DNA from 2 places in the Nocardiopsis sp. NPDC057823 genome. Region 1 is predicted to be linked to the other one. Evidence: riboswitches for the same ligand, from Rfam matches in the RefSeq annotation. Region 1 holds a riboswitch; the other holds the start of a gene.
The links. Region 1 has a riboswitch for S-adenosylmethionine ahead of thrC (threonine synthase). Riboswitches for the same ligand answer to the same signal wherever they lie in the genome.

Region 1 (15,358 bases):
GGCCTCGGCCAGGCCCGCCTCTGCGGCGGCGACCAGGGCGTCGGCGCTCAGGACGTCGCGCTGGGCGACGGCCTGCGGGGCGACCGCCGCGGCGGCGGTGCTCGGCCCGCCCGGGGTGTCGGCGGGCAGCAGGGTGGTGGCGGCGACGCCGCCGACCACGGCCAGGCCCAGCCCGGCGCCGGCGATGGTGGAGATGAGGTGGTTGCGCTTCATGGTGCGACTCCGTTCGTGGATGTCCGTTCCGACGTCCTCCACTCTCGCCGGGAAGGCCCGTCCCGGCGTCGGGCTCCCGGACGAACCGGCGGATGCGAAGGGACGACGCGCCGTGTCATCCGATCGGATGACGGCGGCCGGGGCGCGCGGGGGCACCATGGGAGGGATATGGGGACACGAACGCGCGACGACGGCCTGGGCGGACCGCTGCTCAACGCGGTGATGCACGTCGGCTTCCTGGTACTGCTGGCCGCGTCCGCCGTGCGGCTGCTCATCCGGCACGAACTCGACGAGGGGACCGTGGCCGCCCTGGAGCTGGCCGCCGTGGTCGGCCTGCTGTACTCCGCGGGCGTGCTGCTGTGGAACCGGGCTCCCCGGCCGGTGCTCTTCGGCTGGCTGGCCGGGGTGATCGTGTGCTGGGTCGCGCTGGTGTGGGCCGCCCCGTCGTTCGGGTTCGCCGGAATCCCCCTGCTGTTCGTCGCGCTGCGGCTGCTGCCGGTGGCGGCGGTGGTCGCGGTCGCCGCGGTGCTGACCGCCGCCACCGCGGCGGCCTGGGGCGTGCTGACCGGGTTCGGCGACCCGATGGCGTTCGTGGTGCCGCCCGCGCTGGCGGCGATGGTGGTCGGCACCGTGGTGGAGCTGCGCCGGGAGGGCGACCGCCGCAAGCGGGTCATCGCCGACCTGCTGCGCACCCGGGACGCGCTGGCCGAGTCCCACCGCCGCACCGGGGTGCTGGAGGAGCGGGAGCGGCTGGCGCGGGAGATCCACGACACCGTGGCCCAGGGCCTGTCCAGCACCGGGATGCTGCTGCGCGCCGCCGACCTGTCGTGGGAGTCGGACCCGGAGCGGTCCCGCAACCTGGTGCGCCGGGCCGCCGAGGGGGTGCACGAGAACCTGGCGGAGGCGCGGGCCTTCGTGCAGGGCGGCGCGCCCGCCCCGCTGAGCCGGGGCACGCTGCGCCGGGCGCTGGCGGACCTGTGCCGGTCGCTGTCCGAGGAGACCGGGATCGAGGCCGCCCTGACCTGCGACGGCGAGCTGGACGGCCTGCCGGGCGAGGTGGAGGCCGCGCTGCTGCGGGTCGCCCAGGGGGCTCTGGCCAACGTGCGCGAGCATTCGGGGGCGGACCGGGCGGCGGTGTCCCTGGCCCGGATCGGCGACCGGGTCACCCTGGACGTGCGCGACGACGGGCGCGGGTTCGACCCCGGCGCCCCGGGGCCGGGCGGCGGGCGCGGGTTCGGCCTGGAGGCGGTGCGCGCCCGGGTGGCCGGGCTGGGCGGCGAGGTGACCGTGGAGAGCGCGCCCGGCGAGGGCACCGGGCTGTCGGTCTCGATCCCCGTACGGGAGGACGCGTGAAACTGTTCCTGGTGGACGACCACCCGATCGTGCGGGCGGGGCTGTCCGCCCTGTTCGAGGGCGAGGAGGACATCGAGATCGTCGGCGAGGCCGCCGACGGGACCGACGCGGTGCGCCTGATCGGGCTGCGCTCGCCCGACGTGGTGCTGATGGACCTGCGCCTGGAGGGCGGCCTGGACGGCGTGGCCGTGACCGAGCGGGTGCTGGCGCTGCCCGCCCCTCCGCGGGTGCTGGTGCTCACCACCTACGAGAACGACGGGGACATCATGCGGGCGCTGGACGCGGGCGCCTCCGGGTACCTGCTCAAGGACAGCCCGCCGGAGCGGCTCTTCGAGGCGGTGCGGGCGGCGGCCCGCGGGGAGACGGTGCTGTCGCCGCACGTGGCGGCCCGGCTGGTGCGGCGGGTGCGCGACCCGCGGCCCGCGGTGACCCCGCGCGAGCTGGAGATCCTCCGCCTGCTGGCGAAGGGGGCGGGCAACCGGGAGATCGCCCGGACCCTGTTCGTCACCGAGGCGACGGTCAAGACCCACCTGCAGCGCATCTACGCCAAGCTCGGCGTGGAGACCCGCACCGCGGCGGTGCGCGCGGCGGTCGACCTCTCGCTCATCTCCTGGGACTGACGCCCTCGGGACCGGCTGTTCGGGAACGGGTGCCCGGAAAGCGGAACCGGGCGGCCCCGAGGGGGCCGCCCGGTCGTCGCGGGTTGAGGTCGCGTATCCCGACCCCGAACTCCTGGGGACTAGAAGTCCATGCCGCCCATGCCACCGGTCGGGTCGGCCGCGGGGGCCGCCTTCTCCGGCTTCTCGGCGATGACGGCCTCGGTGGTCAGGAACAGACCGGCGATGGAGGCCGCGTTCTGCAGAGCGGAACGGGTGACCTTGGTCGGGTCGATGACGCCGTCCTTGAACAGGTCGGTGTACTCACCGGTGGCGGCGTTGAGGCCGAACCCGGGCTCCAGGTTGCGGACCTTGTCCGCCACGACGCCGCCCTCGAGGCCGGCGTTCACGGCGATCTGCTTCAGCGGCTCGGCGATGGCGCGGCGGACGATGTCGGCACCGATGGCCTCGTCGCCCTCCAGCTCCAGCTTCTCGAACGCCGGGACGCTGGCCTGCAGCAGCGCCACACCACCGCCGGGGAGGATGCCCTCCTCGACCGCGGCCTTGGCGTTGCGGACGGCGTCCTCGATGCGGTGCTTGCGCTCCTTGAGCTCCACCTCGGTGGCGGCACCGGCCTTGATGACCGCGACGCCGCCGGCCAGGCGGGCGAGGCGCTCCTGGAGCTTCTCGCGGTCGTAGTCGGAGTCGGTGCGCTCGATCTCGTTGCGGATCTCGTTGACGCGACCGGCGATGGCGGTGGCGTCGCCGGCACCGTCGACGATGGTGGTCTCGTCCTTGGTGACGACGATCTTGCGGGCGCGGCCGAGCATGTCGAGCTCGGTGTTCTCCAGCTTGAGGCCGACCTCCTCGGTGATGACCTGGCCGCCGGTCAGCACGGCGATGTCGCCGAGCTGGGCCTTGCGGCGGTCACCGAAGCCCGGGGCCTTGACGGCGACGGACTTGAAGGTGCCGCGGATCTTGTTGACGACCAGGGTCTGCAGCGCGCCCTGCTCGACGTCCTCCGCGATGACGACCAGCGGACGGCCGGCCTGGAGCACCTTCTCCACGATGGGGAGGAACTCGTTGTTGTTGGAGATCTTCTGGTTCGCGATGAGGATGTACGGGTCCTCCAGGACCGTCTCCATGCGCTCCAGGTCGGTGGCGAAGTAGGGCGAGATGTAGCCCTTGTCGAAGCGCATGCCCTCGGCGAGCTCCAGCTCGAGCCCGAAGGTCTGCCCCTCCTCGACGGTGATGACGCCTTCCTTGCCGACCTTGTCCATCGCCTCGGCGATGGTCTCGCCGATCTGGGTGTCGCCGGCGGAGATGGAGGCGGTGGAGGCGATCTGCTCCTTGGTCTCGATCTCCTTGGAGAGGTTGCCCAGCTCCTCGCTGATGCGGGAGACGGCGGCCTCGATGCCCCGCTTGAGGCTGATCGGGTTGGCGCCGGCGGCGACGTTGCGCAGGCCCTCGCGCACGAGCGCCTGGGCCAGGACGGTGGCGGTGGTGGTGCCGTCACCCGCGACGTCGTCGGTCTTCTTGGCGACCTCCTTGACCAGCTCGGCCCCGATCTTCTCCCACGGGTCCTCGAGCTCGATCTCCTTGGCGATGGAGACACCATCGTTGGTGATGGTGGGGGCGCCCCACTTCTTCTCCAGGACGACGTTGCGGCCCTTGGGGCCGAGCGTCACCTTGACGGCGTCCGCAAGCTGGTTCATGCCGCGCTCGAGGCCGCGACGGGCCTCCTCGTCGAACGCGATCAGTTTGGCTGCCATTGAGTTCTTGTCCTCCCGTGACCGGGCTGATACGCGGTGGGACGAGGCGTGCGCCCGCGACGGACGACCGCGGATCCGCCGGCGACCCTGTTGCCGGCGGCCGCGGTCTCGCAGCCTCGATCCGGTTTAGCACTCAGTCGGGGCGAGTGCTAACCAGATCCCTTTTTAGCACTCGGCATGGGAGAGTGCAAACGATGCGGTCACGATTCCACCACCTCTTCGACACGCGTTCACCTGCGCAAACCCCCCATGTGACGGGTTTTTCCGCTCGCGGCAGACGAGACCGGCCGAGCGCGGGCGGGGGTCAGGCGGAGATCCGGCGCATCGCCCGCGACCCCAGTCCCAGGACCAGCAGGGTGGTCGCCAGGGCCACCGCCCAGCCGATGCCCACGGCCGCGTTCCACTCGCCCGCGAACAGCGCCCGCTCCGCGTCCACCACGTAGGCGACGGGGTTGGCCCGGGACAGCGCGTACAGCCAGTCCGGCGCCAGGTCCATCGGCAGCAGCACGCCCGACAGCAGCATCAGCGGCATCACGGCGGTCTGCACGATGGGCGCGAACACGTAGGTCTGCCGGACCTTGAGGGCGACCAGGTACGACAGCGACGACAGGCCGACGCCCAGCACGATGAGCAGCAGCAGGCCGGCGGCGAAGCCGGCCACCGGGAGGCGGAACCCGAACGGCACGACCAGGACGACGATGAGCGCCATCTGCAGCGCCATGACGGCCACGTCGCGCAGCACCCGCCCCAGCAGCAGGGCCACCCGGGAGGCCGGGGTCGCCATCAGGCGCTCGTGCGCCCCCGAGGAGATCTCCGGCAGCAGCCCGAACCCGGCGAAGCCCGCGGTGAACAGGGCGAGCATGACCAGCAGCCCCGGCACGAACCACTGCCAGGGGTTCTCCCCCTGGGCCCCGGCCAGCCCGGTGAGCAGCGGCGCGAACAGCACCAGGTACAGGACCGGCTGGAGCATGCCGAACAGCAGGAAGGCCGGCCGGTGCAGCAGCGGGCGGAACTGGCGGACGAACATCAGCCAGGTGTCCCTGGCCAGGGACGAGGGCCGCGCGGCGGCGGTGCCGTACGTGTCGGCGGCGGTGTCGGCTGTCGTGGTCTCGGTGGTCACGGGTTCTCCTCCCGCAGGCTGCGGCCGGTGAGGGTCAGGAAGACGTCGTCGAGGGTGGGGCGCTGCACCCGCACGGTGGTCAGGGCGATCCCGGAGCCGTCCAGGGAGCGCAGCAGCTCGGGCAGGACGGCGTCGCCGCGCTCGATCCGCAGCCGCACCCCGGCCTCGCGGCCGGGGACGACCTCGACCTCCCGGGCGGTGGGCAGCTTCTCCGCGATCGCGGCGCCGGCGGCCGCGGCCTCCGCGTCGGCGACGGTGAAGGTGACGAGGTCGCCGGAGACCCCGCCCTTGAGCTCGTCGGCGGTGCCGTCGGCGATGACCCGCCCGTGGTCGATGACCAGGACCCGCTCGGCCGCCTCGTCTGCCTCGTCGAGGTAGTGGGTGGTCAGGACGATGGTGGTGCCGAACTCCGCCCGCAGGCGGGCGATGTGGTCCCACAGGTTGGCGCGGCTGTGCGGGTCCAGGCCGGTGGACGGCTCGTCGAGGAACAGCAGCGGCGGCCGGTGGATGAGCCCCATCGCGATGTCGAGGCGGCGCCGCTGCCCGCCGGACAGCTTGGTGACCTCCCGGTCCGCGGCCCCCGACAGTTCGAGCATGTCGAGCAGCTCGGCGGTGCGCGCCCCGGCCGTCGCCCGGTCCAGCCCGTAGAGCAGGCCCTGGGTGTAGAGCTCCTCCCCGGCGCGCTGGTCCTCGCCCGCGCCGTGGCCCTGGCCGACAAACCCGATGCGGCGCCGCACCTCGGCCGGCTCGGCGCGCACGTCGCGCCCGGCGACCACTGCGGTGCCGGAGGTGGGTTCGAGCAGGGTGGTGAGCATGCGCAGGGTGGTGGACTTGCCCGCGCCGTTGGGACCGAGCAGGGCGACGAGTTCGCCTGCGGCGACGTCGATGTCGATGCCCCGGACCGCCTCGACGGTCTCCCTGCCGACGCGGAAGTGCTTGGTGAGATCCCGGGTACGGATCATCCGCGACTCCTTATTCAAAGTTGAATATGGAGAGTCTGCCCCACCTCCGCTTCATATTCAAGTTTTAATACGAGGGCGTGCGGGCACCGGCTCCGCTCCGCGCGCCTACCCGCGCGGGGCCCCCGCGGGCGGCAGGCCGAAGGCCTGCGGTCCGTCGTCGGCCATGGTGTAGCGCCCCTCCTCCAGTTCGCGGATGAGCCTTCGGGTCCACTCGACGGCCGCCCCCACGGTCAGCTCCCACAGGGTGAAGAGCGGGCGCACGTGCTCGGGCTTGTCCCACTCCTCGGTGCTCAGCCGGGCGATCTCCAGCGCCTGGGCGCTGCTCTTCTCCAGGTCGGCGATCCGGCTCCGGAGCAGTTCGACCACCTCGGCCCGCGGCAGCGCCGTCATCAGGGTGACCCCGGCGCACAGCAGCGCGTGGTCGTCGCCGGCGTGGGAGAGCGCCTTGCGCAGCAGCCGGTGGAACTCGGCCTCGCCCTCCCCGGTGATCTCGTAGGAGACGCGCTCCACCACATCGTCGCCCTCGGCCTCCACCTCCCGCAGCCTGCCCTCCGCGGTGAGCTTGCGCAGCGCGTGGTAGATGGACCCCCACTTGACGTTGGCCCACTCCGAGGCGCCCCAGTCCATCAGCTCGCGGCCGACCCGATACCCGTGGGCGCGCCCCGAGATGCGCACCACACCCAGCACCAACAACCGCGTCGCCGACATCGCCGCCTCATCCGGAGCTCCCCGGGGACCGCCCCCGGTGGGACTCCAGGTTACGGCCCGTGTCCGCGCGCCCTCGGCCGCCGCCGGGGGCCGGGTGTCGGGCGCGCGGCACCCGGCCCGGCCGCAGCCGTCACAGGGCCTGGAAGTAGCGGGAGACCGGCAGCTCGGTCAGGCCCGCCTTCTCGTAGGTGCGCCGGGCCGGGGCGTGCCCCTCGTCCCCGCCGGTCTCGACGACGGCCATGCCCATGCCCTGGCCGCGGATCCAGTCCACCGCGTGCCGGGTGAGCGCCTCCCCCACCCCGGCCCGCTGGTGGCCGGGGTGCACGGCCAGCAGAGTGACCTCGCCGGTGTCGTCCTTGGGCCGGATCACCACGGCGTAGAACCCGGCGACCGCGCCGTCCCGGACGGCCACCCGCACGGTGGTGTCCGCGTCGTCGAGCGCGCCGCCGACCTCCGTCCGCTGGCTCTCCCGCCAATCCGGGATCATCCGGTCGTAGATGCGCCCGCCCAGCACCCGCCGCAGCGACGCGTGCACCGGCTCCCAGGCCCGCAGCGACAGCTCCAGCACCGCTTCGCGGTCGCCGTCCCGGAAATCCCTGATCTCGATACCCATACCGGAACCGTACTCAGCCGCTCCGCGCCCGGACAAAGGCTTTACCGCCCCCCGCGGTGGGCCCGGGGCGGCCGCGGCGGCGCGGGAACGAGGGCGGCCCCGCGTCCGGTGGACGCGGGGCCGGGGAGCCGCCGGCCTCGTGGGCCGGCGGGGTTCGGGGGGTCGTGCGGTACGGGGGCCGTCAGCAGCCGCCCGCGACCGCCGGGATGATCGAGACCTGCGCACCCTCGGCGACCTCGGTCTGCAGCCCCTGGGCGAAGCGCACGTCCTCGTCGCCGACGTACACGTTCACGAAGCGCCGCACCTTCCCGTTCTCGTCGAGGATGCGCGCCCGGATGCCCGGGTGGTTGGCCTCCAGGTCGTCGAGGATCTCGGCGAGGGTACCGCCCTGCGCGGTGACCTCCGCGGCGTCGTCGGTGTAGGTGCGCAGGATGGTGGGCACGCGAACGCTGGCGCTCATGGCGTCCTTCTTCCGTGGTGGTGGTCGTGGAGGGAGTGGGCCCCGGGGCGTGGCGCCGCCCCGGGGAGCGGGGTCAGGCCAGTCCGGCCTCGGCGAACGCCTTCAGGGACGGCTTGATGGTGGCCGTCACCCCGGCGCTCACGGCGTTCAGGGTCTTGAGCCCGTCACCGGTGTTGAGGACGACGGTCTCGGCCCCGGGGTCGAGCCGCCCCTCGCGGACCAGCTTGCGCAGCACGCCGGTGGTGACGCCGCCCGCGGTCTCGGCGAAGATCCCCTCGGTCCGGGCCAGCAGCGAGATCGCCTCGACGACCTCGTCGTCCCCCACGTGCTCCACCGAGCCGCCGGTGCGGCGGGCGATGTCGAGCACGTAGGGGCCGTCCGCCGGGTTGCCGATGGCCAGCGACTTGGCGATGGTGTCGGGCTTGACCGGCTGGATGACGTCCAGGCCCTTGTCCCACGCCTGCGCCACCGGGGAGCAGCCGGTGGCCTGCGCGCCGAAGACCTTGTACGGCCGGTCCTCGACCAGCCCCAGCTTGATCAGCTCCTGGAAGCCCTTGTCGATCTTGGTGAGCTGGGAGCCGGAGGCGATCGGGATGACGATCTGCTCGGGCAGCCGCCAGCCGAGCTGCTCGGCGATCTCGTAGGCCAGCGTCTTGGAGCCCTCGCCGTAGTAGGGGCGCAGGTTGACGTTGACGAAGCCCCAGCCCTCGCCCGCCGGGTCCCCGATGAGCTCGGAGCAGAACCGGTTGACGTCGTCGTAGTTGCCGTCGATGGCCACGACCTGGCCGCCGTAGACCGCGGCCATGACGACCTTGGCCTCCTCCAGCCCGGCGGGGATGAACACGCAGGACTGGAACCCCGCGCGGGCCGCCGCGGCGCCGACGGCGCCCGCCAGGTTGCCGGTAGAGGAGCAGGAGAGCGTGGTGAAGCCGAAGTTGCGGGCCGCCTCGACGGCGATGGCCACCACCCGGTCCTTGAAGGAGTGGGTGGGGTTGCCGGAGTCGTCCTTGATGTGCAGGGAGGCCAGGCCCAGTTCGGCGGCGAGGCGGTCGGCCTTGACCAGGGGGGTGAGGCCGGGGTTCATGTTGGGCAGCTCGGCCACGTTCTCCGGGACCGGGAGCAGGTGCCGGTAGCGCCAGATGTTGGCGGGGCCGCTCTCGATGTCGGCCCGGGTGACGGCGCCGAAGTCGTAGGCCACTTCCAGCGGGCCGAAGCAGAACTCGCAGGCGAACCGGGGGGTGAGGTCGTAGCGCTCACCGCATTCGCGACAGGACAGCGCGGCGGCGGGGCCGAAGGCGCGGACGGAGGTGGGTTCGGTGGCGGCAATCGCCATGGCGAGGCGTCTCCCCTCATCTTCCCTGGCGGACACCTTGTCCCCAGGCCGGAGTTGGCACCTGTCCCGGCCGCCTCGCGTGTCCGCGAGCGATGTACGCCGAGATGGTTGCCGGGGCTTCGCAGGGCCGGTCCCTCCACCCCTCTGGATGAGCAATATGAAGTTGTCGTGGTGTGGCCGCCGGCTCCTCCCGGAACCGGCAAGGTCACTGTAACGGACGTGTCGGCCGGTTTTCCACGGGGCGTGATCCGGGTAACACGAACCGACTCACATGGTGAGACGGCACAGGTCGGGGGCGGCCGCGCGCGTGTGCCCTGTTTCCACCGCGTGACATCGTGCGCCCGTGACCTGGGGCGGGTTTGGGGCGTACGCCGACCGGCGAGACCTAGGGTGCGCCCTCCGCCCTCCGTCCCTTCCGCACCGGGTCGGCACCGGCCACGGGGGCCGTTTCCGTATCCTGCGCTCGACCGGATCCCGCGCACCCGAGAGGACGAGACCACGTGGACAAGGCACAGATCCTCATCGCCTCCAACCGAGGACCGGTGTCCTTCTCGATCAACGAGGACGGCTCCCTGGAACACCGCCGCGGCGGCGGCGGCCTGGTCTCCGGCATGATCTCGGTGGCCACCGAGATCGACAGCATCTGGGTGTGCGCCGCCCTGTCCGAGGGGGACCGGCGGGCCGCAGCCGAGGCCCCGGGGGCCCGTCTGGACCGCGACCACGACCTGGGCGGCATGCGTGTGCACATGCTGGACATCCCCGAGGAGACCTTCCAGGGGGCCTACACCGGGGTCGCGAACTCGACGCTGTGGTTCCTCCAGCACATGATGTACGACACCCCGAACAAGCCGTCCTTCGGCTCGGGGTTCCGGCGGCGGTGGGAGGACTACACCGCCTACAACAACGCCTTCGCCGAGGCGCTGGTGGCGGGTGCCGCGGACAACGCCCGGGTGGCGGTGCAGGACTACCACCTGGCGCTGGTGCCGCGCATCCTGCGGGCCCGCCGTCCCGATCTGCGCATCGCGCACTTCTCGCACACCCCGTGGGCCCCGCCGGAGTACTTCCGGATGCTGCCCGACGACATCGCCCGGGAGCTGCTGTCGGGGATGCTCGGCGCCGACCGGCTGGGCTTCCTCAGCCCGCGCTGGGCCGATGCCTTCCTGCGCTGCTGCGCGGAGATCCTGCGCGCGGACGTGGACTTCCGCAACCGGACCGTGGAGTACGGCGGCCGGGTGGTCGGGGTGGGCGTGCACGCGCTGGGCGCCGACGAGGAGGGGCTGCGCGAGAGCGCCGCCGATCCGCTGGTGGCGGTCCGCCGGGAGACCCTGGAGGAGCTGGTCGGGGACACCAGGCTCATCGTCCGGGTGGACCGGACCGAGCTGTCCAAGAACATCGTGCGGGGCCTGGAGGCGTACCGCGAGCTGCTGCACGCGCACCCCGAATGGCGCGGGCGGGTGACCCACCTGGCGTTCGCCTACCCGAGCCGCGGCGACGTGCCCGAGTACCGTGAGTACACCGACACGGTGCTGCGGGTGGCCAAGGAGATCAACGAGGAGTTCGCGACGGCCGACTGGACGCCGCTGGTCCTGGAGGTCAACGACGACTACCCGCGTTCGCTGGCCTCGTTCCAGCTGGCCGACGTGCTGCTGGTGAACCCCATCCGGGACGGCATGAACCTGGTCGCCAAGGAGGGCCCGGTGCTGTCGGAGCGGGACTCGGTGCTGGTGCTGTCGCGGGAGGCGGGGGCCGCCGACGAGCTGGGCGGGGACGCCCTGACCGTCAACCCCTACGACACCGTGGAGACGGCGGAGGCGCTGCACCGGGCGCTGTCGATGCCCGCGGCCGAGCGCCGGGCCCGGCGGGAGCGCCTGGCGGAGGCGGCGGTGGCGCTGCCGCCGCGCCGGTGGTTCCAGGACCAGCTGCGCTCCCTGGGCTGATCCCTGGCCCCGGCCCGGGGCCCGCTCCTCCCCCCGGCGGAACCCCACCGCCGGGGGAGCCGGCTCCCCTGCACGGGGGAGGGGCGCGGCCGCGCCGTGCGCGATGCTGGGCCCATGGACATCCGGACCCCGCACCCCTCCACCGCCCGGCCACCGCACCACACCGCCCGTTGGGCGGTGGCCGCGGCGCTGTGGTCCCTGCTCTACGTCGCTTCCAAGGTCCAGTACGCCCTGGCCGGCCGGCTGGGGGTGACCGGCGGCCCCGCGGTCCCGGCCGACTCCTACGCCGGGTTCGGCCCCGGCGGGGTGGCCGCCGCCCAGTGGGCCAACGCCGGGGTCGGGCTGGCCGTGGCCCTGCTCTTCCTCCTGGCGGCCCTGCCCGTCGCCCGTCGGGTGCCCCGGTGGCTGTCCCTGCCGCCGCTGGGGGCGGTGGCGCTCATGGCGCTGGCGGGAGCGGTCGGCATGGTCTACCGGGACCTGGCCGAGGGGTCCGGCGGTACCGTCTTCGGCCTGTACTGCCTGGTGTGGGCGGCCCTGTCCGCGAAGGTGCTGGTGGGCCTGGCCCGGGCCCGCGGCTGAGCGGCCCCGGTCAGTCCTCGGGCAGCGGCGCCCCGGCCTCCGCGAGGATCTCGCGCACCACCGCGCTCTTGGCGTCGGCGTAGTCCTGGATCCTCTCCCAGGTGCGTTCGGCCAGCTCCCGCTTGACCCTGACGTAGCGTTCGCGGGCCCCGGGGTTCGCGATGAGGTGGTCGCGGAACCGGCGCATCCGCTCGATCTCCTCGCAGCCCTCGCTGAAGACGTGCAGGTTGAGGTTGACGTCGGGGCCCTTGAACACGCGGTGCTCGTACCAGTCGGGTTCGCGGATGACCAGTGTGTACCCCGCCCTGGCGAGGTCGGGGAGGTAGGAGTCCTCGTCCGCGGAGTCCGCGACGACCAGCAGCAGGTCGACGCAGGCCTTGGCGGGCAGGCCGGGGACCGCGGTGGAGCCCACGTGCTCGAAGAGCAGGACGCGGTCGCCGAGGATGCCGCGCACCCGGTCGGCCTCGCGCTCGAACAGGTAGGGCCACTTGGGGTCGTAGTCCAGGATGTGGACCCGACCGTTGATGAGGTTGCGGTGCTGGGGGGCCGGATCGATCCGCGTTTCCCCGCGGGAGGGCAACGGTGATGCTTCGAGGGGAGACATTCCACAAAGATTTCTCCGTTGACCCGCCCGCGTCAAGAGCATCCGGCGTCGCTTACATATGCACGTGTATTCGTAACACCACCAAGGGACGAATCGCCACGGAGAGCAACACCGCAGATACACATGGAGAGAATTCGTGCTCCTTTTTCTTCGGATTCTCCCTTTTGCGCGTATCTTTCCTTCCGAAACCCCTCACTCCGGCGAAGAGACCACCAGGACCAGGGATCCGACCAGCTCGGGCAGTGCGCGCAGCCGCCCGTGCCGCCGGTCCCAGGTGCCGTCGGCGAGGTCGCGGGACAGGTGTTCGACGAAACGCCGCTCGACCTCCTCCCCCACGAAACTCCAGGCCGAGCAGGACAGCCGCGCCCCCTCGTCCAGCAGCCGCTCCGGGCGGCCGTAGTACGCCTCGTTGAATCCGTCGGAGCAGTCCAGGGGAATGGGCACGGGAATGGTCCGCACGTTCCCGCCCAGCCCTTCCGCCAGGGACTTCGGGGACGGGTAGCGGCGGGCCTCGGTGTCCAGGACCTCGGGCGCGTACTCGTACAGCCAGAAGTCGCGCACCAGGCCGGGGTCGCAGGTGAGGACCGCGACCGGTCCGGCGGTCACCCGCCGCAGCTCGGCCAGGCCGGCGGGGAGGTCGCCCCACTGGTGGACGCTGAAGGTCGTCATCGCGGCGTCGAACGCGCCGTCGGCGAACGGCAGGTCCTCGGCGACCGCGTCCACCGCCGCGGGCAGGTGGGCCGGCCGCGCCGCGCGCATCGACGCCGAGGGCTCCACGGGGGTCACCTCGCGGTCGGCGGGCTCGTAGGAGCCCGCCCCGGCGCCGACGTTGAGAACGGTCCGGGCGCCGCCCAGGGCCTCGTGCACGATCCGCGCGATCCGGGGTTCGGGAACCCGGTGGTCGGTGTAGGAGCGGGAGATCACGGCGTAGTCGGCGTCACCGGCACTGCCGTCGGACATGCGTGGCACGGTCCCTCCAGGGGTCGCGGGAATCCGGCCCCCTGTATAGCCCGTCGCGGCCCCGCCCGCCACCGCTCCCCCGGCGCGGCCGCGCCCGCCCGGTGCCGGACGGTTCCCGCCGCCCGGCGCCCGGGCGCGGTCAGCCCTTGCGGCGGCGGCCGCCCTTCTTCCGGCGGGAGGCGGGCGGCGCCTCGGCGGCGCGCTGCTCGGCGATCTCCGCCTCCTCCAGGGCGCGTTCGGCCTTGACCCCGTAGGGGTCGGCGGAGGAGCGGCGCACCCACACCACGACCAGCGCCACACCCAGCACCAGGACCAGGCCGACCAGCGCGAACCACACCCACACCGGCACCGCGGGGCCCTCGTCGGCCCGGTCGGCCAGCTCCTCGTCGAAGAGCGGGACGTCCTGGGCGGTCCCGGAGGCCAGCGCCTCGGCGCCGGTCAGGTGCAGGCTCGGCAGCCCGTCCGGCCCCTGCTGACCGCCCTCCACCAGTGCCTCGCGGATCTGCTCGGGGCGCAGCTGCGGGTGGGCCGAGCGCAGCAGCGCGGCGGCCCCGGCGGCCATCGCCGCCGCGTACTCGGTGCCGGTGACCTGGACCTGCCCCATGTCGGGCCCGGCCGTCTCCAGGTCGGCGCCGGGTGCGACCAGCTCGATCGCCCCGGCGTCGGGCGATCCGGGGATCAGCTCGGCGTTCTCGTCCATCCCGCCGACGGCCAGCACGTTGGGGTCGGCCGGGTTGTCGGCCGGGCCGACCACCAGGACCCCGGCGGCGACGGCGTCGCGGGTGGCCCCGGTGAGGTCGGTCCCGTCGGGGATCTCGGGCAGCAGGACGACCTGCGCCCCGGCGTCGACCGCGTGGCGCACCGCGCCGGCCAGCCGGTCCCCGGTGGGGAGGACCAGCAGCCCGGCGTCGGGGGCCACGCCCAGCACGCCGCCGTCGGCGTCCATCCCGTGCCCGTGGCCCGCCACCAAAGCGGCCGCGGCGGTGCCCGTATCGGCGTCGCCGTCGTTGCCGCCGAACTCCTCGTCGACGGTCAGGTTGTCGACCAGGTCCGGGTGGTCGGCGTGGACGGAGGCCCCGGGCAGGGCCACGGTGATGCCCTGGCCCTGTGTTTCCGGCCACAATTCCTGGGCGTTGATCGACTGGAGTCCCCATTGTTCGGGGCGGAAATCGGGGACCCCGTCGGCCGCCGCGGGGGCGGCGGCCAGACCGAGGACGACGGTCGCGGCGATGGCGACGATCCCGGTGTGTTCCCTGTGACGGCTGATGCCCCCGAGCACGACAGGCTCCCTAATGTTGCTCCCCTGTACCACCGTAATTCTGTCATGAGCACAGGTTTCCGGCGTGGACAAGTGGCCGCGGGGGTAGGAAAGGTAACTGTATCCCCGCTGCCAGTCCTGGGTTTTCCGCTCCGCATCCGGCATGTCGAGTCGCTAGCATGAGTCGGGCCGATCCGGACAAACCAATTTCCCGCCCAGGGGGTGTCCCATGCCGAATATCGGTCGGACCGAAGACGGTCAGTCGGCACTGGCCGAACGCGATCAGCGCATCCTGGCCTTCGAGCGCCAGTGGTGGAAGTTCGAGGGCTCCAAGGAGCAGGCGATCCGCGACGAGTTCGGGTTCTCCGCCACGCGGTACTACCAGTTGCTGAACGGGCTGGTCGACCGCCCCGAGGCGCTGGCCTTCGACCCCATGACGGTCAAGCGGCTGCGCCGGGTGCGCGCCGACCGCCAGCGCCAACGCAACGCGCGGCGGCTGGGCATCCGACTCTGAGGCCCCTTTTCGGTCGCTCTCTGCCCGAAGAACCACGGACGCGACCGCAGGTCCGAAACCAGACAACAAGGCGGGTGCGCACCCTCAGGTGCGCACCCGCCTCTCTCATCCCACACGAATCCCCATCGTGCACCGGCACCGGTGAACGGCGGCCGAACACGGCACGGACATCGGACGCCGGTTCCGCGACGTCCTCGGACTCCCCCTGTCCGTCCCGGGTAGGTTGGAGGCGCCGCCCGTCCGGAAAGGTCCGCCATGCAGCCGCCCGAACCGAGCACGGCCGAGGGGCGCACCGCGCTCGACGCCCTGCTGACCGACCCCGCCAAGGCCCTGGTCGCCTTCGACTTCGACGGGACCCTGGCCCCCATCGTCGACG
Region 2 (15,358 bases), on a different contig from region 1:
CGCCCAGCCGCAGCAGCGGCAGCACCTCGGCGTCCACGGAGGCCAGGGTGCGGTCCACGCACGTCTCCATGATCGCGTCGTAGGTCCCCTGGAGGCGCAGCGTGCCGTAGGTCAGCTCGGTGGCCAGGGCCGCGTCGCGGCCGGCGATGCCGCGTTCGTTGAGCAGGGAGGGCAGCAGCAGGTTGGCGTAGGCGTCGCGGTCCTGGACCGCGCGCAGGACGTCGTAGGCGACCCGGCGGGCCGGGTCGCGGGGCGCGCCGGGCTTCGCGGCAGCGCCCTGGGCCCCGCCGGACCGTGCCCCGCCTGGGCGGGGCCCGCGGCGCGGACGGCGGTACGGGGATCGGGACTGCTCGCTCAAGGTGTGCTGCTCCTGGGCCTGAAGGACGTGACCGGGTGGGGCGCGGCCCCACCCGGTCGAGCCTACGGCAGCTCAGTCGCCCAGGCGGTCATCCGCGGTGGGACGCACGCCACGGGCCCAGTCCACGGCGTTCATCGCGCGCTTGCCCTGGGGCTGCACCTCGCCCAGCCGCACCGGGTGGGTGGCGGTGCCGACCAGGACCCGCTTCTTGTCGGCGTGCAGGCGGCCCGGGTCCAGGGCCGGGGTGTCGGCGTCGGTGACGGGGACGAGGGGGCCGAGCTTGAGCCGTGCGCCGCGGAAGGTCGTCCAGGCGCCGGGGGCGGGCGTGCAGGCTCGCACCAGCCGGTCGACGCGCTGGGCCGGGGCGGTGAAGTCGACCTCCGCGTCGGAGGGCTCCAGCTTGGAGGCGTAGGAGACCTCGGCGTCGGGCTGCGGGACCGGGGACAGCTCGCCCGAGGCGATGCCGTCGACGGTGCGGACCAGCAGCCCCGCGCCCGCGTCGGCCAGCCGCTCCAGGAGCTCGCCGCTGGTGTCGGTGGGGCGCACGGCCTCGGTGAGGGTGCCGTAGACGGGGCCGGCGTCCAGCTCCTTGACGATCCGGAACGTGGAGGCCCCGGTGACGTCGTCGCCGTGCAGGACGGCGTGCTGGACCGGGGCGGCGCCGCGCCAGGCCGGCAGCAGGGAGAAGTGCAGGTTGACCCAGCCGTGGCGGGGGATGTCCAGGGCGGCCTGGGGCAGCAGCGCCCCGTAGGCGACCACCGGGCAGCAGTCGGGGGCGATCTCGGCCAGGCGGGCCAGGAAGTCGGGGTCGCCCGCCTTGGCGGGCTTGAGGACCTCGATGCCCGCCTTCTCGGCGAGCTCGGCGACCGGGCTGGGGGCCACCTTGCGCCCGCGCCCGGAGCGGGCGTCGGGGCGGGTGACGACGGCGGCGACCTCGTGGTCGGAGTCGATCAGCGCCTGTAGGGACGGAACCGCGACCTGCGGTGTTCCGGCGAAGACGAGTTTCATGCGGGTCCCCCCTGGCTGTGCGGTCCGCGGCCCACCGCCGCGGTTCCCAGTTCTACCAGCCGTACCGGGCGTCCCACGGCCGGTGTCGCCGGGTTCTGGTACACCAGAGGGTGATGACATCCCAGCCCACCGGACCCGAGGGGGTCCTCTTCGAGCTTCCCGCCGCGCCCCCGGCGGAGAAGAAGCAGGAGAAGAAGCGGTCCGGCCGCCCGGCCCCGCGCACGCCCGCCGAGCGGCTGCCGGTCGCGCGCGTGGTGGTGGACACCCCGCTGCCGCACCTGGACCGGTACTTCGACTACCGGGTGCCCGCCGACATGGACGAGGCCGCGGTGCCGGGCTGCCGGGTGCGGGTGAGGTTCAACAACCGGAAGCTGGCCGGGTTCCTGGCCGAGCGGGTGGAGGCGTCGGAGTTCACCGGCCGGCTGGCCTACCTGGACTCGGTGGTCTCCCCCGAGCCGGTGCTCACCCCCGAGGTCCTGGGGCTGTCCCGCGCGGTCGCGGACCGGTACGCGGGCACCCTGAGCGACGTGCTGCGGCTGGCGGTGCCGCCCCGGCACGCCCGGGCCGAGAAGGAGGAGCCCGCCGGGGGCGCCGAGGGGGGGTTCGCCGCACCGGGGGCGGGGCCGTGGGAGGACTACCCCGACGGCCCGGCGTTCCTGGCGGAGCTGGCCGCGGGGAGGGCGCCCCGGGCCGTGTGGAACGCGCTGCCGGGGCCGGACTGGCCCGAGGCGATCGCCGTGGCGGCGGGCACCGCGCTGGCCGCCGGGCGGGGCACCGTGGTCGTGGTGCCCGACGGGCGCGACGTGGAGCGGGTGGACGCGGCGCTGACCGCGGTGCTGGGTCCGGACCGGCACGTGGCGCTGACCGCCGGGCTGGGTCCCGCCGAGCGGTACCGGCGGTGGCTGGCGGTGCTGCGCGACCGGGTGCGGGTGGTGGTGGGCACCCGGGCGGCGGCGTTCGCCCCCGTGCGCGACGTGGGCCTGGTGGTGCTGTGGGACGACGGCGACGACGTGCACGCCGACCCGCACGCCCCCTACCCGCACGCGCGCACGGTGCTGTCGATGCGCGCCCACCGGGCGGGGGCGGGGGCGCTGATCGGCGGGCACACCCGGACCACCGACGCCCAGATGCTGGTGGACTCGGGCTGGGCCGGGCAGCTGGTCGCCGACCGGGCGGTGCTGCGCAGGCGCGCCCCGGTGGTGCGGGCCGCGGGGGACGACCGCGAGCTGGAACGGGACGGGGCGGCGCGCTCGGCGCGGCTGCCGGGGCTGGCGCTGCGGGTGGCGCGGCAGGCGTCCCGGGAGGGCGCGGTGCTGTTCCAGGTGCCGCGGCGCGGCTACCTGGCGACGCTGGCCTGCGCGGGCTGCCGGGAGCCCGCGCGCTGCGACGCCTGCCACGGGCCGCTGGCGGTGCGCGGCTCGCACGCCCTGCCCTCCTGCGGGTGGTGCGGCCGGGTGGCGGGCGCGTGGGCGTGCCCCGAGTGCGGGGTGAACCGGATGCGCGCGGTGGTGGTGGGCGACCGGCGCACCGCCGAGGAGCTGGGGCGGGCGTTCCCGTCGGTGGCGGTGCGCACCTCCGGCCGCGACGAGGTGCTGCCCGCGGTGCCGGGGACGCCGTCGCTGGTGGTGGCCACCCCGGGGGCCGAACCGGTGGCCGAGGGCGGGTACGCGGCGGCGGTGCTGCTGGACGGCTGGGCGCTGCTCAACCGGTTGGACCTGCGGGCGGCCGAGGAGACGCTGCGGCGGTGGCTGAGCGCCGCGGCGCTGGTGCGCCCGGGCGGCACGGTGGTGGTGTGCGCCGAGGCGTCGTCGCCGGTGGTGCAGTCGCTGGTGCGCTGGGACCCGGCGGGGTTCGCCGAACGCGAGCTGGCCGACCGCCGCGAGCTGGGGTTCCCCCCGGCGGTGTCGATGGCCTCGGTGACCGGCGGCCCCGAACACGTGCGCGAGCTCCTGGACCAGGTGGAGCTGCCCGAGGGCGTGGAGCTGCTGGGCCCGGTGCCCGTCGGGCCCGACCGCGAGGGCCCCGCCGGGCCGGGCGGGACCGACACCACCGAGCGCGCCCTGCTCCGGGTGTCCCGGGCGGGGGTGGGCCCCCTGGCCCGCTCCCTCAAGGCCGCCGCGGCCGCCCGCAGCGCCCGCCGCGAGGAGCACCTTGCCCAGATCCGCGTCGACCCCCTCCACGTCGTCTAGGGCACGGGGTCACCGGGGGCCCGCGCGGTAGAGGTCGCGGAGCAGGGAGATCTCGGCGCTGTGGTGGATGACCTCGCGCTGGACGTGCAGGACGAGGGCGACCATGGGGAAGTCGGACCACTCGGGGGACTCGGCGCCGCCGACCGGGGCGGCCAGTCCCTCCTCGTCCAGGGAGCGGACGTGGTCGGACCAGGAGAGGTACGCCAGGCGCAGGCGCTCGCGGGCGCCGTCGGCGGTGCCGGGCCATTCGACGCCGTGCAGGGCGCCGTGGCCGAAGTGGCGGTCGTCGCGCAGTTCCAGGACCTCGACGACGATGTGGCCCAGCCGCCAGGCGATGGTGGTGACCGGCGGCGGGTCGGGCTCGGGACTCGTCCGGTCGGGGCGGAAGCGGCCGTCGGGGCCGGGGCGCACGCCCCAGGCGCCGGGGGCGGGCTCCCAGTGGAACTCCGCGTCGGTGAGCCCCTCCAGCCGGGGCCACAGCGAGAAGTCCCAGTAGAACTGGAGCTGCGCCAGGATCTCGCCCGTCCAGTTCAGCGTCGCCATCGGTTCCCGCCCCCGCCCCGTGCGGGCGCGCGGCCGAGCGCGCCCAGGATCCCGCTGCCGCGGGCCGCCACGTCCTCGTCCGGATAGGGCCACCACACCAGGTCGGCGGCCCCGGGTTCGACGGGGTGGAAGGGGGCCAGGGCGCGCAGCAGCACCTGGTGGGGCGCGGTGGAGGCCAGGGCGAGGTGGCCTCCGCCGCGCAGCAGGCCGTACAGGTCGGCGATGCCCCCGGGCGGGGCGTCGGCGGGGAAGGGCCGGGTCATGAGAACGGCGACGGGCTCGTCGAGGTCGACGAGCCCGGAGGTGGCGAGGCGGTGCAGGGCGGCGGAGGGGCCGCCCTCGGAGGAGACCACGGCCCCGTCGGAGGAGGCGAGGGTGCCGGCGACCCCGGGCGGGGCGACGTGGACGACGCGGGCGCCGGGCCGGTGGGCGCGGACCATGGCGGCCAGGCCGGGCACCGGGCAGCCCCAGTCGACGAACTGGCCGGTCCCGGCGTCCGCGCACAGGTAGGCGGTCACCCGGTCCAGGAACGCGGTGTGGCGGCGGGCGGCCTCGTCGGGCTCCGGGCTCGGGCGCGGGGGCCGGCCGCGCAGGTCGACGACGCCGGATCCGCGGGCGGGTCGGCGCACCGGCTCGCGGTGGGCGCCCCTGAGCGGTCCCGCCTCGTTGCCTCGGACGTCCGTCACGATCACGCTCCCCCAGCCGGTCCGCTCGTGGGAGGCCGGCGCGCCGTCGGCAGGACCGGTCGGGTCCGCGGCACCGCGCCATGCCATCAGGGCCTGATGCTACCCCTTGGGAAAGTGATTCCCGGCACACCCCTGTGTGTTATGTGCCCTATTTCGTCGTTTGTTGCGCCTTGTGCCCCCAGGGATTCCGAGGCGTAGGTCCTGAAAGGCACATCGGGGGCGCCGCCCGCGGGCGGCGCCCCCGATCGGAGACCTCCCGTCCCGGGGGCGGCGGGAGGGCCGCCCCGCCGCAGGGGGCCCGGCGGGGCGGGGTGTCAGCGGGGGTCGGGCACCGGGACCAGGCGTCCGTCCGCGTCCGCGTACTCCCAGCGCGGGCCGTGCTCGACCAGGTCGGCGACCGCGCCGACGAGCCGGTCCACGTGCTCCCGCGTGGTGCCGACGCCCAGGCTGGCCCGGACCGCCTGGCCGTGGCCCGCGGGCAGCAGGTGGCGGGTCAGCGGGTGGGCGCAGAAGAGGCCGTCGCGGACGCCGATGCCGTACTCGGCCGACAGCGCCGCCGCCAGCAGGTCGGCGGGGATCCCGTCCACGACGAACGACACGATGCCCACCCGCGGGTGGTCCTCGTCCCACAGGGACAGCTCGTGCACGCCGTCGATCCCGGCCAGTCCCGCGCGCAGCCGCTCCACCAGCGAGGTCTCGTGGATGTGCAGCAGTTCCTGCACGCGGGGGGTGAGGGTGTCGCAGGCCGCGGCCAGGGCGACCGCGCCCAGCACGTTGGGGCTGCCCGCCTCGTGCCGGGCCGGCAGGTCGTTCCACACCACGTCGTCCTCGGTGACCAGCCGTGTGGCGCCGCCGCCGGACAGGTAGGGCGCGGCCTCGCGCAGCCAGTCGGCGCGCCCGGCCAGCACGCCCGACCCGAACGGGGCGTAGAGCTTGTGGGCGGACAGGGCCACGTAGTCGGCGCCGGTGGCCGAGAGGCTGAACGGCAGGTGCGGGGCGTACTGCGCGGCGTCCACCACCACACGGGCGCCCTCGGCGTGGGCGGCCGCCACCAGCTCCTCGACCGGCCAGATCTCGCCGGTGACGTTGGAGGCGGCGGTGACGCAGAGCAGGCGCGGCCCCCGCGGGGCGGCGGCCAGTGCGGCGCGGGCGGCGTCGACCGCCGCCCGCGGGGACTCCGGCAGCGGCAGGCGCACGACCGACCCGGCGCGGGAGGCCGGGTGCTCCCAGGGCAGCAGGCTCGCGTGGTGCTCGGACTCGAACACGACCACCGTGCAGCCCTGCGGCACCGCGCGGGCCAGCAGGTTGAGGGCGTCGGTGGTGCCGCGCACGAAGACCACCGCGTCGGCGGGCTCGGCGCGCACCCCCAGGAAGCGGGCCACCGAGCGGCGGGCCCGCTCGTAGGCCTCGGTGCTGACCCGGGAGTGGTGGCCGGCGCCGCGGTGCACGCTGGCGTAGTAGGGCAGGGCCGCCGCCAGGGCCTCGGCGACCGGGGTCAGACAGGGGGCGCTGGCCGCGTAGTCCAGGTTGGCGTACTCGACGCGCTCGCCGGAGACCAGGGGGACACCCTCATCGGCGGTGACGATCGTGCACCGGCCCAGGTCGGGCTGGGCGGAGCGGGCGGAGCCGATGGGAGTGACGACGGTCATGGCACACCTCTTCTGCGGGTCGTGGGACCCACGGGTGCCGGTGGGGCAGCGCCAAGGGTCCGCGCTTGTCCGACACGGTCGTGTCGGGACCTGGTCCTCACCCGGGGCACCCCACCGCGGAAGGAGGGTTGCCGACCAGCGAGCCGGGGCTTCGCGCTGGTACTCGTGACCTGCGACGCAGGTTAACACAGCGCTCGCGGAACGCAACAGGGCGATCCGGCTGTGGCCCGGGACACCCTTTCGCGCCTCCCCGCTCGACAGCCGGGGAACGGGCGCGCCATACTGGTCCGCATCTGCCCTCACGTCGCGGGTGTCCGGTTCCCCCCGGACGCCTCCCAGGCGCGAGACTCCAGAGCATCGGAGTTTTCGCATGCCCGCGATCGAAGAGGTGACGTACGTGCACGACCGTATGCAGCAGGTCTTCCGCAATCCCCGGGTCGTCCTGATCTCCGGCTACGCCCGCCTGCCCGACTCCGTGGCCAGCCATTCGCAGTACCAGCGCCTGGGCGTCGTCCTGGCGGTGGACACCGCCGACGGCCGGATCGTCGCCGCCGACACCACGCTCCTGACCGACCTGGCCAAGGACTTCTTCCGGGCCCTGGTCGAGGGCGAGTCGGTCACCGAGGACATCGCCGAACTGGTGCGCCGGGTGCAGACCCGCTACGCGGGCCAGTCCGGGGCCGCCCTCACCACCGCGCTGCGCCGCTGCCTGGAGAGCTACTACCAGCTCAGGGACGACCACCAGTTGCCGAGCGGCGAGGAGTGAACCCGTTGTCCGTGCCTCAACCCCTGCCCCTGACCGGGGTGCGCGTCGCCGACCTGTCCCGGGTCCTGGCCGGCCCCTACGCCACCATGCTCCTGGCCGACATGGGGGCCGAGGTGATCAAGGTGGAGCAGCCCGGCCGGGGCGACGACACCCGCGCCTGGGGCCCGCCCTGGGCGGGCGGGGAGGCCGCCTACTTCCTGTCGGTGAACCGCAACAAGCGCAGCCTGGCCGTCGACCTGAAGGACCCCGACGGGCGGGCCGCCGTCCAGGAGCTGTGCGCGGGCGCCGACGTGGTGGTGCAGAACTTCCGCCCCGGCGTCATCGACCGCCTGGGCCTGGGCTACGCCGACGTCAGCGCCCGCAACCCGGCGGTCGTGTACTGCTCGGTGAGCGGGTTCGGGCCCGAGCACGAGCCCGCGGGCCGCCCCGGGTTCGACATCGTGGTGCAGGCCGAGAGCGGCCTGATGGGGACCACGGGCCCCGCCGAGGGCCCGGCCAGCAAGGTCGGGGTGGCCCTCACCGACGTGCTCACCGGGCTCAACGCCGCGGTGGGCATCCTGGGCGCCCTGATGCGGGCCCGCGCCACCGGCCGGGGCGAGGAGGTCAGCGCGTCCCTGATCAACTCCACCCTGTCCGGCCTGGTCAACCTCACCCAGCAGGCGCTGGTGACCGGGGCCGAGCCCGCCCGGGTCGGCAACGCGCACACCACGATCGTCCCCTACCAGGCGTTCCCCACCGCCGACGCCGACCTCGTCATCGCCGCCGGCAACGACGCGCTCTACCTGCGCATGTGCGAGGCGCTGGAGCGGCCCGACCTGGCCGCGGACCCCCGTTACGCCACCAACCCGGGCCGGGTGGAGCACCGCGGGGAGCTGGTCGGGGAGATCAGCGCGACCCTGCGCTCCCGGTCCGCCGACCACTGGGCCGAGCGCCTGCTGGCGGCGGGCGTGCCCGTGGGCCGGGTCCGCGGGGTGCTGGACGCGCTGCGCACCGCCGACGCCCGCGGCGACGACGTGCTGCGCACCGTCGACCACCCCACCGCCGGCCTCCTGGAGCAGGTCCGCGCCGGGTTCCGGCTGGAGAACACGCCTCCCCCGCTGACCGCGCCGCCCCTGCTGGGGCAGCACTCCCGGGAGATCCTCACCGAACTGGGCCTGGCCGCGGACCTGATCGACGCGATGGTCGAACGCGGCGCCGTCCAACAGCACCCGAAAGGAAACCCATGAGCGACCGCAAGGCACCCGCCCCGGACCCCCGCGACTTCCTGGCCGTGGACGCCGGACTGGACGACACCGAGCGCGACGTGCGCGACGCGGTCCGGGCGTTCGCCGCCCGCGAGCTGCTGCCCCACGTGGCGGACTGGTTCGAGGCCGGCACCCTGCCCGACCCGCGCGGCCTGGCCAAGGCGTTCGGCGACCTGGGCGTGCTCGGCATGCACCTGGAGGGGTACGGCTGCGGCGGCTCCAGCGCCGTCGCCTACGGCGTGGCCTGCCGCGAGCTGGAGGCGGTGGACTCGGGGCTGCGCAGCTTCGTGTCCGTGCAGGGCTCCCTCGCCATGGCCGCGATCCACAAGTACGGCTCCGAGGAGCAGAAGGAGCACTGGCTGCCCCGCATGGCCGCGGGCGAGGCCATCGGCTGCTTCGGCCTGACCGAGCCCGACTCCGGCTCCGACCCGGGCTCGATGCGCACGCGCGCCCGCCGGGACGGCTCCGACTGGGTGCTCGACGGCACCAAGATGTGGATCACCAACGGGTCCGTCGCCGACGTCGCCGTGGTGTGGGCCGCCACCGACGAGGGCATCCGCGGGTTCGCGGTGCCCACCGACACCCCCGGGTTCACCGCCAACGTCGTCCACAGGAAGCTGTCGCTGCGCGCCTCCATCACCTCCGAGCTGGTGCTGGAGGGGGTCCGGCTGCCCGCCGACGCGGTCCTGCCGGGCTCGCGCGGGCTGGGCTCCCCGCTGTCCTGCCTCAACGAGGCCCGCTACGGGATCGTGTGGGGCGCGGCGGGCGCGGCCCGCGCCTGCTACGAGGCGGCGCTGGAGTACGCGGGCACCCGCGAGCAGTTCGGCAGGCCGATCGCCGGCTTCCAGCTGACGCAGCGCAAGCTCGCCGACATGGTCGTGGACGTCGGCCACGCCGATCTGACCGCCCTCCAGATCGGGCGGCTCAAGGACCGGGGGCTGGCCCACCACAACCACGTCAGCTTCGGCAAGTTCGCCAACGTCGCCGCGGCCCAGCGGGTGGCCGCGGCGGCCCGGTCGGTGCACGGGGCCAACGGGATCACGCTGGAGTACCCGGTGATGCGGCACATGGTGAACCTGGAGACGGTGGCCACCTACGAGGGCACCGAGGAGATCCACGCGCTGAGCATCGGACAGGCGGTGACCGGCATCTCGGCCTTCCGGTGACCTCCGGCCTGCCGTTCCCCCCGGGCAACCACCACAATGGGGGGCAAGCGATCGAGGGAGTAGCCAGATGGTGGACGAACCGGCGAAGCGGTTCGAGATGACGCGCGGCCGACGGGTGCTCAACGCGGCGCTCGGCGGCTTCGTCAAGTACGGGGTGTGCCCGCCCGACACGTACCTGCTCACGACGCGGGGGCGCAGGACGGGCTTCCTGCGCACCGTCCCGATCAACCTCGTGGACAACAACGAGGGCCGGTTCCTGGTCGCCCCCTACGGGGAGGTCGACTGGGTGCGCAACATCCGCGCGGACGGGTTCGCGACGCTGCGCAAGGGCGGCTGGATCGAGCTGGTCAGCGTGCGCGAACTGGACGCCGCGGAGGCGGCCCCGGTGCTGCGCGAGTACGTGGACCACCCCCGCGCACTGGTGGTGGCACCGTACTTCGAGGCCCCGCCGGACGCGCCGGCCGAGGCCTTCGAGGCGGAGGCGCACCGGCACCCGGTGTTCCAGATCGTGCGGTCCACGACGATCCGCATCTGAGGTGCGGCCCCGGCCCCTCGCGGGCCGGGGCCGCCGTTCGGATTGACACCGGACGTTCATGAGTGTGTACTCACTTACATGAGCGTTACCGAAGCGGGCCGTTCCACGGCCGAGGCGCGCAGGGCGGCGATCCTGCGGCACGCGGTGCCCGTCTTCGCCCGGAGCGGCTACCACGCCACCCCGGTGACGGAGATCGCCGACGCGGCCGGGATCTCGCAGGCCTACGTCTTCCGGCTGTTCGGCAGCAAGCTGGGACTGTTCACGGCCACGCTGGACCGCTGCTTCGGGCTCATCGAACAGGCCCTGCGCGAGGGCGCGGAGAAGGCGCCCGGCGCCCCCGCGGCCCAGGTCCTGGCCGCGATGGGCGACTCCTACGCGGAGCTGATCGCCGACCGCGACCTGCTCATGCTCCAGGTGCACGCCCAGAGCGCGGCCGACGTCCCCGAGGTCCGGGAGTGCATGCGGCGCGGGTACGCCTCGACGGTCACCCTGGTGCACGAGCTGTCCGGCGGCACCCGGGAGCAGGTCCGGTACTTCATGGCCATGGGCCTGATGTGCCACCTGATCACCGCCCTGGACCTGGACGGGGTCGACGAGCCCTGGGCCCTGACCCTGACGAGCGGCATGACCGTCCACGGGCGGCGCGCCGACGGGTGAGGGCGGACGCCCGCGGCGCCCGCCCGGGCGGTCAGTTGCGGACGCGGTACACGTCGTAGACGCCGTCCACGTTGCGCACCGCGCGCAGCACGCTGCCCAGGTGGGCGGGGTCGGCCATCTCGAACGTGAACCGGCTCTGGGCGACCCGGTCCCGGCTGGTCTGCACCGTCGCCGACAGGATGTTGACGTGCTGGTCCGAGAGCACCCGGGTGATGTCCGACAGCAGCCGGGCCCGGTCCAGCGCCTCCACCTGGAGGGCCACCAGGAACAGCGAGTCCTCCGTCGGCGACCAGTCCACCCGCACCTTGCGCTCGGGGTCCAGGGTCGCGATGTTCACGCAGTCGGCGCGGTGCACCGACACCCCGTTGCCGCGGGTCACGAAGCCGACGATGTCGTCCCCGGGCACCGGCGTGCAGCACTTGGACAGGCGCGCCCACACATCGGCGTCGCCCTCCACGACCACGCCCGGGTTGCCGGGCTGGCGCTGGCGGGGCGCCTTGGCGGGCAGCGCCGGCTCGGCGATGTCCTCGGGGTGGTCGTCGGCCAGGCCCATGGAGTCGACCAGCTTGGCGACCACGTTCTGGGCGCTGACCTGCCGCTCCCCCACCGCCGCGTACAGGGCGTCCACGTCGGGATAGCGCAGCTCGTCGGCCAGGGCGACGATGGACTCCCCGCTGAACAGGCGCTTGACCGGGAGCTCCTGCTTGCGCATGACCTTCGCGATCTCCTCCTTGCCCTGCTCGATCGCGGCCTCGCGGCGCTCCTTGGTGAACCAGTGCCGGATCTTGTTGCGGGCGCGGGCGCTCTTGACGAAGTCGAGCCAGTCGCGGTTCGGCCCGGCGTCGGGGTCCTTGGAGGTGATGATCTCGACGGTCTCGCCGTTGTGCAGCTCGGTCTCCAGCGACACCAGGCGGCCGTTGACCCGGGCGCCCACCGTGCGGTGGCCGACCTCGGTGTGCACGGCGTAGGCGAAGTCGACCGCGGTGGCGCCCTGCGGCAGCGAGATGACGTCGCCCTGCGGGGTGAAGACGAACACCTCCTGCACCGACAGGTCGAAGCGCAGCGACTCCAGGAACTCGCCGGGGTCCTTGGTCTCCTGCTGCCAGTCGATGAGCTGGCGCAGCCACGCCATGTCGGAGCCGCCCTTGGGCGTGGCCGCGGTCCCGCCGCTGTTGCGGTCCTCCTTGTACTTCCAGTGGGCGGCGATGCCGTACTCGGCGCGCCGGTGCATGGCGCGGGTGCGGATCTGCAGCTCCACCGGGTTGCCCGAGGGTCCGATGACCGTCGTGTGCAGCGACTGGTACATGTTGAACTTGGGCATGGCGATGTAGTCCTTGAACCGCCCGGGCACGGGGTTCCACCTGGCGTGGATGGTCCCCAGGGCCGCGTAGCAGTCGCGGACGCTGTCCACCAGCACCCGCACGGCGATGAGGTCGTAGATCTCGTCGAAGCCGACGTTGCGGGCGATCATCTTCTGGTAGATCGAGTAGTAGTGCTTGGGCCGCCCCTTGACGGTGGCCTTGATCTTGGACTCGCGCAGGTCGCCGGAGACCGCCTCGATGACCTCCTGGAGGTACACGTCGCGGCGGGGGGCGCGCTCGGACACCAGGCGGGCGATCTCGTCGAACCGCTTGGGGTAGAGGGTGGCGAACGCCAGGTCCTCCAGCTCCCACTTGATGGTGTTCATGCCCAGGCGGTGGGCGAGGGGGGCGAAGATCTCCAGGGTCTCGCGGGCCTTCTTCTCTCGTTTGGCGACCGAGGGCAGGTAGCGCAGGGTGCGCATGTTGTGCAGCCGGTCGCAGAGCTTGATGACCAGCACGCGGATGTCGCGGGCCATGGCCACGACCATCTTGCGGACGGTCTCGGCCTGGGTGGCCTCGCCGTACTTGACCTTGTCGAGCTTGGTGACGCCGTCGACCAGCTCGGCGATCTCGTCGCCGAAGTCCGCGCGCAGCTCGCCGAGCGTGTACCCGGTGTCCTCGACGGTGTCGTGCAGCAGGGCGGCGGCCAGGGTGGCCTCCTGCATGCCGAGTTCGGCGAGGATGGTGGCGACGGCGAGCGGGTGGGTGATGTAGGGGTCGCCGCTCTTGCGTTTCTGGTCCCGGTGGTGGTGGGCGGCCACTTCGTAGGCGCGCTCGATGAGCCGCACGTCCACCTTGGGGTGGGTGGCGCGCACGGTCTTGATCAGTGGTTCCAGCACCGGGTTCATCGTCACTCCCCGCTGGGCGCCGAGTCGGGCGAGTCTCCTGCGGACCCGCACGGTGGAGGGCGTGGATGCGGTGGAGGGCGCCGCCGTGGCGGCGCCCTCCTGGCGGTCGTCGGTCGTGGGGGCGTTCCCGTCGGTCCCGGGGCGGGCGGCGTCCTGTCGCGTCCCGTTCCCGGTTACCTCCCCGGTCGGGACCACTTCGCCTGGCATGCCTACCTCCCGCGGTTCCGCCCGGATCGTACGGGCGGTCGGCGTCGCCCGGCTTCTCCGGTGCACGTGCGTATCTTCAGGTCCGGTCGCCGATCACGGCCGCGGTGCCGCTCCCCGTCCAGTCTAGTGTCCCCCGCCCGCCTCCCACCGGCGCTGACGCGCGGCGACGCGGTCGGCGGCCGCGGGCTCAGGGGGCCTCCGGTACGCCGGATCCCGGTACGCCGGACGTCGGGTCGGCGGGTGCGGGCGGGTCTCTCAGACCGAGAGGAGGGCGTGCGGCTCCACGTCGGACAGCCTCTCGCGCCCCCCGAGAGCCGTGAGCTCCATCAGGACGGAGAATCCCACGACCGTACCACCCGCCTTGCGGACCAGGTCCACCGCGGCCCGCCCGGTGCCCCCGGTGGCCAGCACGTCGTCGACGATGAGCACCCGGGAGCCCTCGGTGACCGCGTCGGCGTGGATCTCCACGGTCGCGGTCCCGTACTCCAGATCATAGGGCTGCTCGATCACGGCCGCGGGCAGTTTCCCGGCTTTGCGCGCGGGGACGAACCCGGCGCCGAGCGCCAGGGCCACCGGGGCGCCGAAGATGAATCCGCGGGCCTCCAGACCGACCACGTGGTCCACGCCGGCGTCCCGGAAGGGCTCGGCGAGGCCGGCGACGGTGGCGGCCAGCGCCGCGGGGTCGTTGAGCAGCGGCGTGATGTCCTTGAACAGGATGCCGGGCTTGGGGAAGTCCGGGATGTCGCGGATGCGGCCCAGGAGCAGGTCCGGGGCGGCGGCGGTGTCCGCGGGGGTGTCGTCGTGGGCCATGGTGCGGTGTGGACCTTACTGGTGTTCCGGGGTGGCTGTCGTTGCGGCACGTCCGTGCCGTGCGGTGCCGGCGCTCCTGCGGGGGCGGCCGCTGGGGCGGCCGCACACGGCGGTACCGGCCCCGGTGGGGGCCGGTACCGGAGGATCCGCGCGTCGGCGCGCCGGGCCGCCGACCCCGGGGCGGTATCGCCACGGGGCGCGTGCGGCGGCCGTCAGTTGTTGGGCTTGGGGTCGTCGTCGCCGAAGTCGGGGCGGTCCTCGACCGGCGTGTCGTCGGCCTGCGGGGTGAGGATCTCACCGATGCCCGGCTTGAGCATGCGGATCCGGGTGCCCGGCGAGATCTCGAGGATCACGTCGTTGTCCTGGACCTCGACGACGGTGCCGTAGATACCCGCCTTGGTCATGACCTCGACCCCGGGGACGAGGGCGCTCTGCATCTGCGCCTCCTGCTGGCGCCGCTTCTGGTTGGGCCGCCAGATGAGCAGCCAGAACACCAGGAGGATGAGGGCGATCATGGGGAGCGAGGAGAGGATTCCTCCGCCCGCGGGCGCGGCTCCGTCGGCGAGTTGGTAAAGGCCCTGCACGGGGCGTCCTTCCTGAAGTCTTCGTCTGTGGCCGGCGGCGCGGTCGACGCGGCGGCCACCCTGTTCGTGCCGGTCGGACGTGTTCGGCCCGCACGGCACCCGGTGGCTACAACGTTCCGGGCGGCCGATGCGTTCCTTCGGTGCCGGAACGCACTCTCCGGACCGGGGTGTCACCCCGTATCTCCGTCGGTCCGTCACAGCTTACGTGTCGCCGGTCACCGTTCCCCAACCGGCGCGGATCGGAGTGTTAACGGTCGCACCCCGCCTCCGGAGGCGGCCGCGACCCGCGCCGGGGCGGTTCAGGGGGTGCCCGAGGACCCGTTGCCGTTGGTTCCGTTGGCACCGCCGGAACCCGTGGTGCCGCCGCCCTGGGCCGCGGCGGCCGCGCCGAAGGCGGCGTCCGGCGGGGGTGTGAGCCCCAGGTGGGCCCAGGCGAGCGGAGTGGCGACCCGGCCGCGCGGGGTGCGGGCCAGGAACCCGGAGCGGACCAGGAACGGCTCGGCGACCACCTCCACGGTCTCGGCCTCCTCCCCCACCGACACGGCCAGGGTGGACAGGCCCACCGGGCCGCCGCGGAAGCGGCGGAGCAGCACGTCGAGGATGGCGCGGTCGAGGCGGTCCAGGCCCAGGGCGTCCACCTCGTACAGCTCCAGGGTGGCGCGGGCGGTGTCCAGGGACATGATCCCGTCGCCGCGCACCTCGGCGTAGTCGCGGACCCGGCGCAGCAGCCGGTTGGCGATGCGGGGC

Region 2: another riboswitch for S-adenosylmethionine. It lies ahead of ACFVNO_RS17435 (aminotransferase class V-fold PLP-dependent enzyme); the one in region 1 lies ahead of thrC (threonine synthase).

Annotation. Positions count from the first base shown of each region.
Region 1 is NZ_JBHVLR010000001.1:183,858-199,215, reverse strand. It holds gene ACFVNO_RS00985 (heme-binding protein) at 1-213, opposite strand, end outside; gene ACFVNO_RS00980 (sensor histidine kinase) at 382-1,566, shown strand; gene ACFVNO_RS00975 (response regulator transcription factor) at 1,563-2,186, shown strand; gene groL (chaperonin GroEL) at 2,306-3,934, opposite strand; gene ACFVNO_RS00965 (ABC transporter permease) at 4,239-5,054, opposite strand; gene ACFVNO_RS00960 (ATP-binding cassette domain-containing protein) at 5,051-6,016, opposite strand; gene ACFVNO_RS00955 (PadR family transcriptional regulator) at 6,122-6,724, opposite strand; gene ACFVNO_RS00950 (GNAT family N-acetyltransferase) at 6,855-7,337, opposite strand; gene ACFVNO_RS00945 (ubiquitin-like small modifier protein 1) at 7,519-7,797, opposite strand; gene thrC (threonine synthase) at 7,871-9,130, opposite strand; SAM riboswitch class I at 9,144-9,285, opposite strand; gene ACFVNO_RS00935 (trehalose-6-phosphate synthase) at 9,631-11,067, shown strand; gene ACFVNO_RS00930 (hypothetical protein) at 11,182-11,646, shown strand; gene ACFVNO_RS00925 (GrpB family protein) at 11,657-12,250, opposite strand; gene ACFVNO_RS00920 (class I SAM-dependent methyltransferase) at 12,443-13,219, opposite strand; gene ACFVNO_RS00915 (S8 family serine peptidase) at 13,350-14,489, opposite strand; gene ACFVNO_RS00910 (DUF3263 domain-containing protein) at 14,698-14,982, shown strand; gene otsB (trehalose-phosphatase) at 15,238-15,358, shown strand, end outside.
Region 2 is NZ_JBHVLR010000010.1:13,040-28,397, forward strand. It holds gene ACFVNO_RS17410 (transcription antitermination factor NusB) at 1-358, opposite strand, end outside; gene fmt (methionyl-tRNA formyltransferase) at 431-1,366, opposite strand; gene ACFVNO_RS17420 (primosomal protein N') at 1,480-3,555, shown strand; gene ACFVNO_RS17425 (DinB family protein) at 3,565-4,098, opposite strand; gene ACFVNO_RS17430 (SAM-dependent methyltransferase) at 4,086-4,784, opposite strand; gene ACFVNO_RS17435 (aminotransferase class V-fold PLP-dependent enzyme) at 5,099-6,433, opposite strand; SAM riboswitch class IV at 6,490-6,604, opposite strand; gene ACFVNO_RS17440 (DUF3870 domain-containing protein) at 6,843-7,199, shown strand; gene ACFVNO_RS17445 (CoA transferase) at 7,211-8,425, shown strand; gene ACFVNO_RS17450 (acyl-CoA dehydrogenase family protein) at 8,422-9,609, shown strand; gene ACFVNO_RS17455 (nitroreductase family deazaflavin-dependent oxidoreductase) at 9,677-10,144, shown strand; gene ACFVNO_RS17460 (TetR/AcrR family transcriptional regulator) at 10,223-10,801, shown strand; gene ACFVNO_RS17465 (bifunctional (p)ppGpp synthetase/guanosine-3',5'-bis(diphosphate) 3'-pyrophosphohydrolase) at 10,833-13,010, opposite strand; gene ACFVNO_RS17470 (adenine phosphoribosyltransferase) at 13,473-14,027, opposite strand; gene yajC (preprotein translocase subunit YajC) at 14,240-14,611, opposite strand; gene ruvB (Holliday junction branch migration DNA helicase RuvB) at 14,911-15,358, opposite strand, start outside.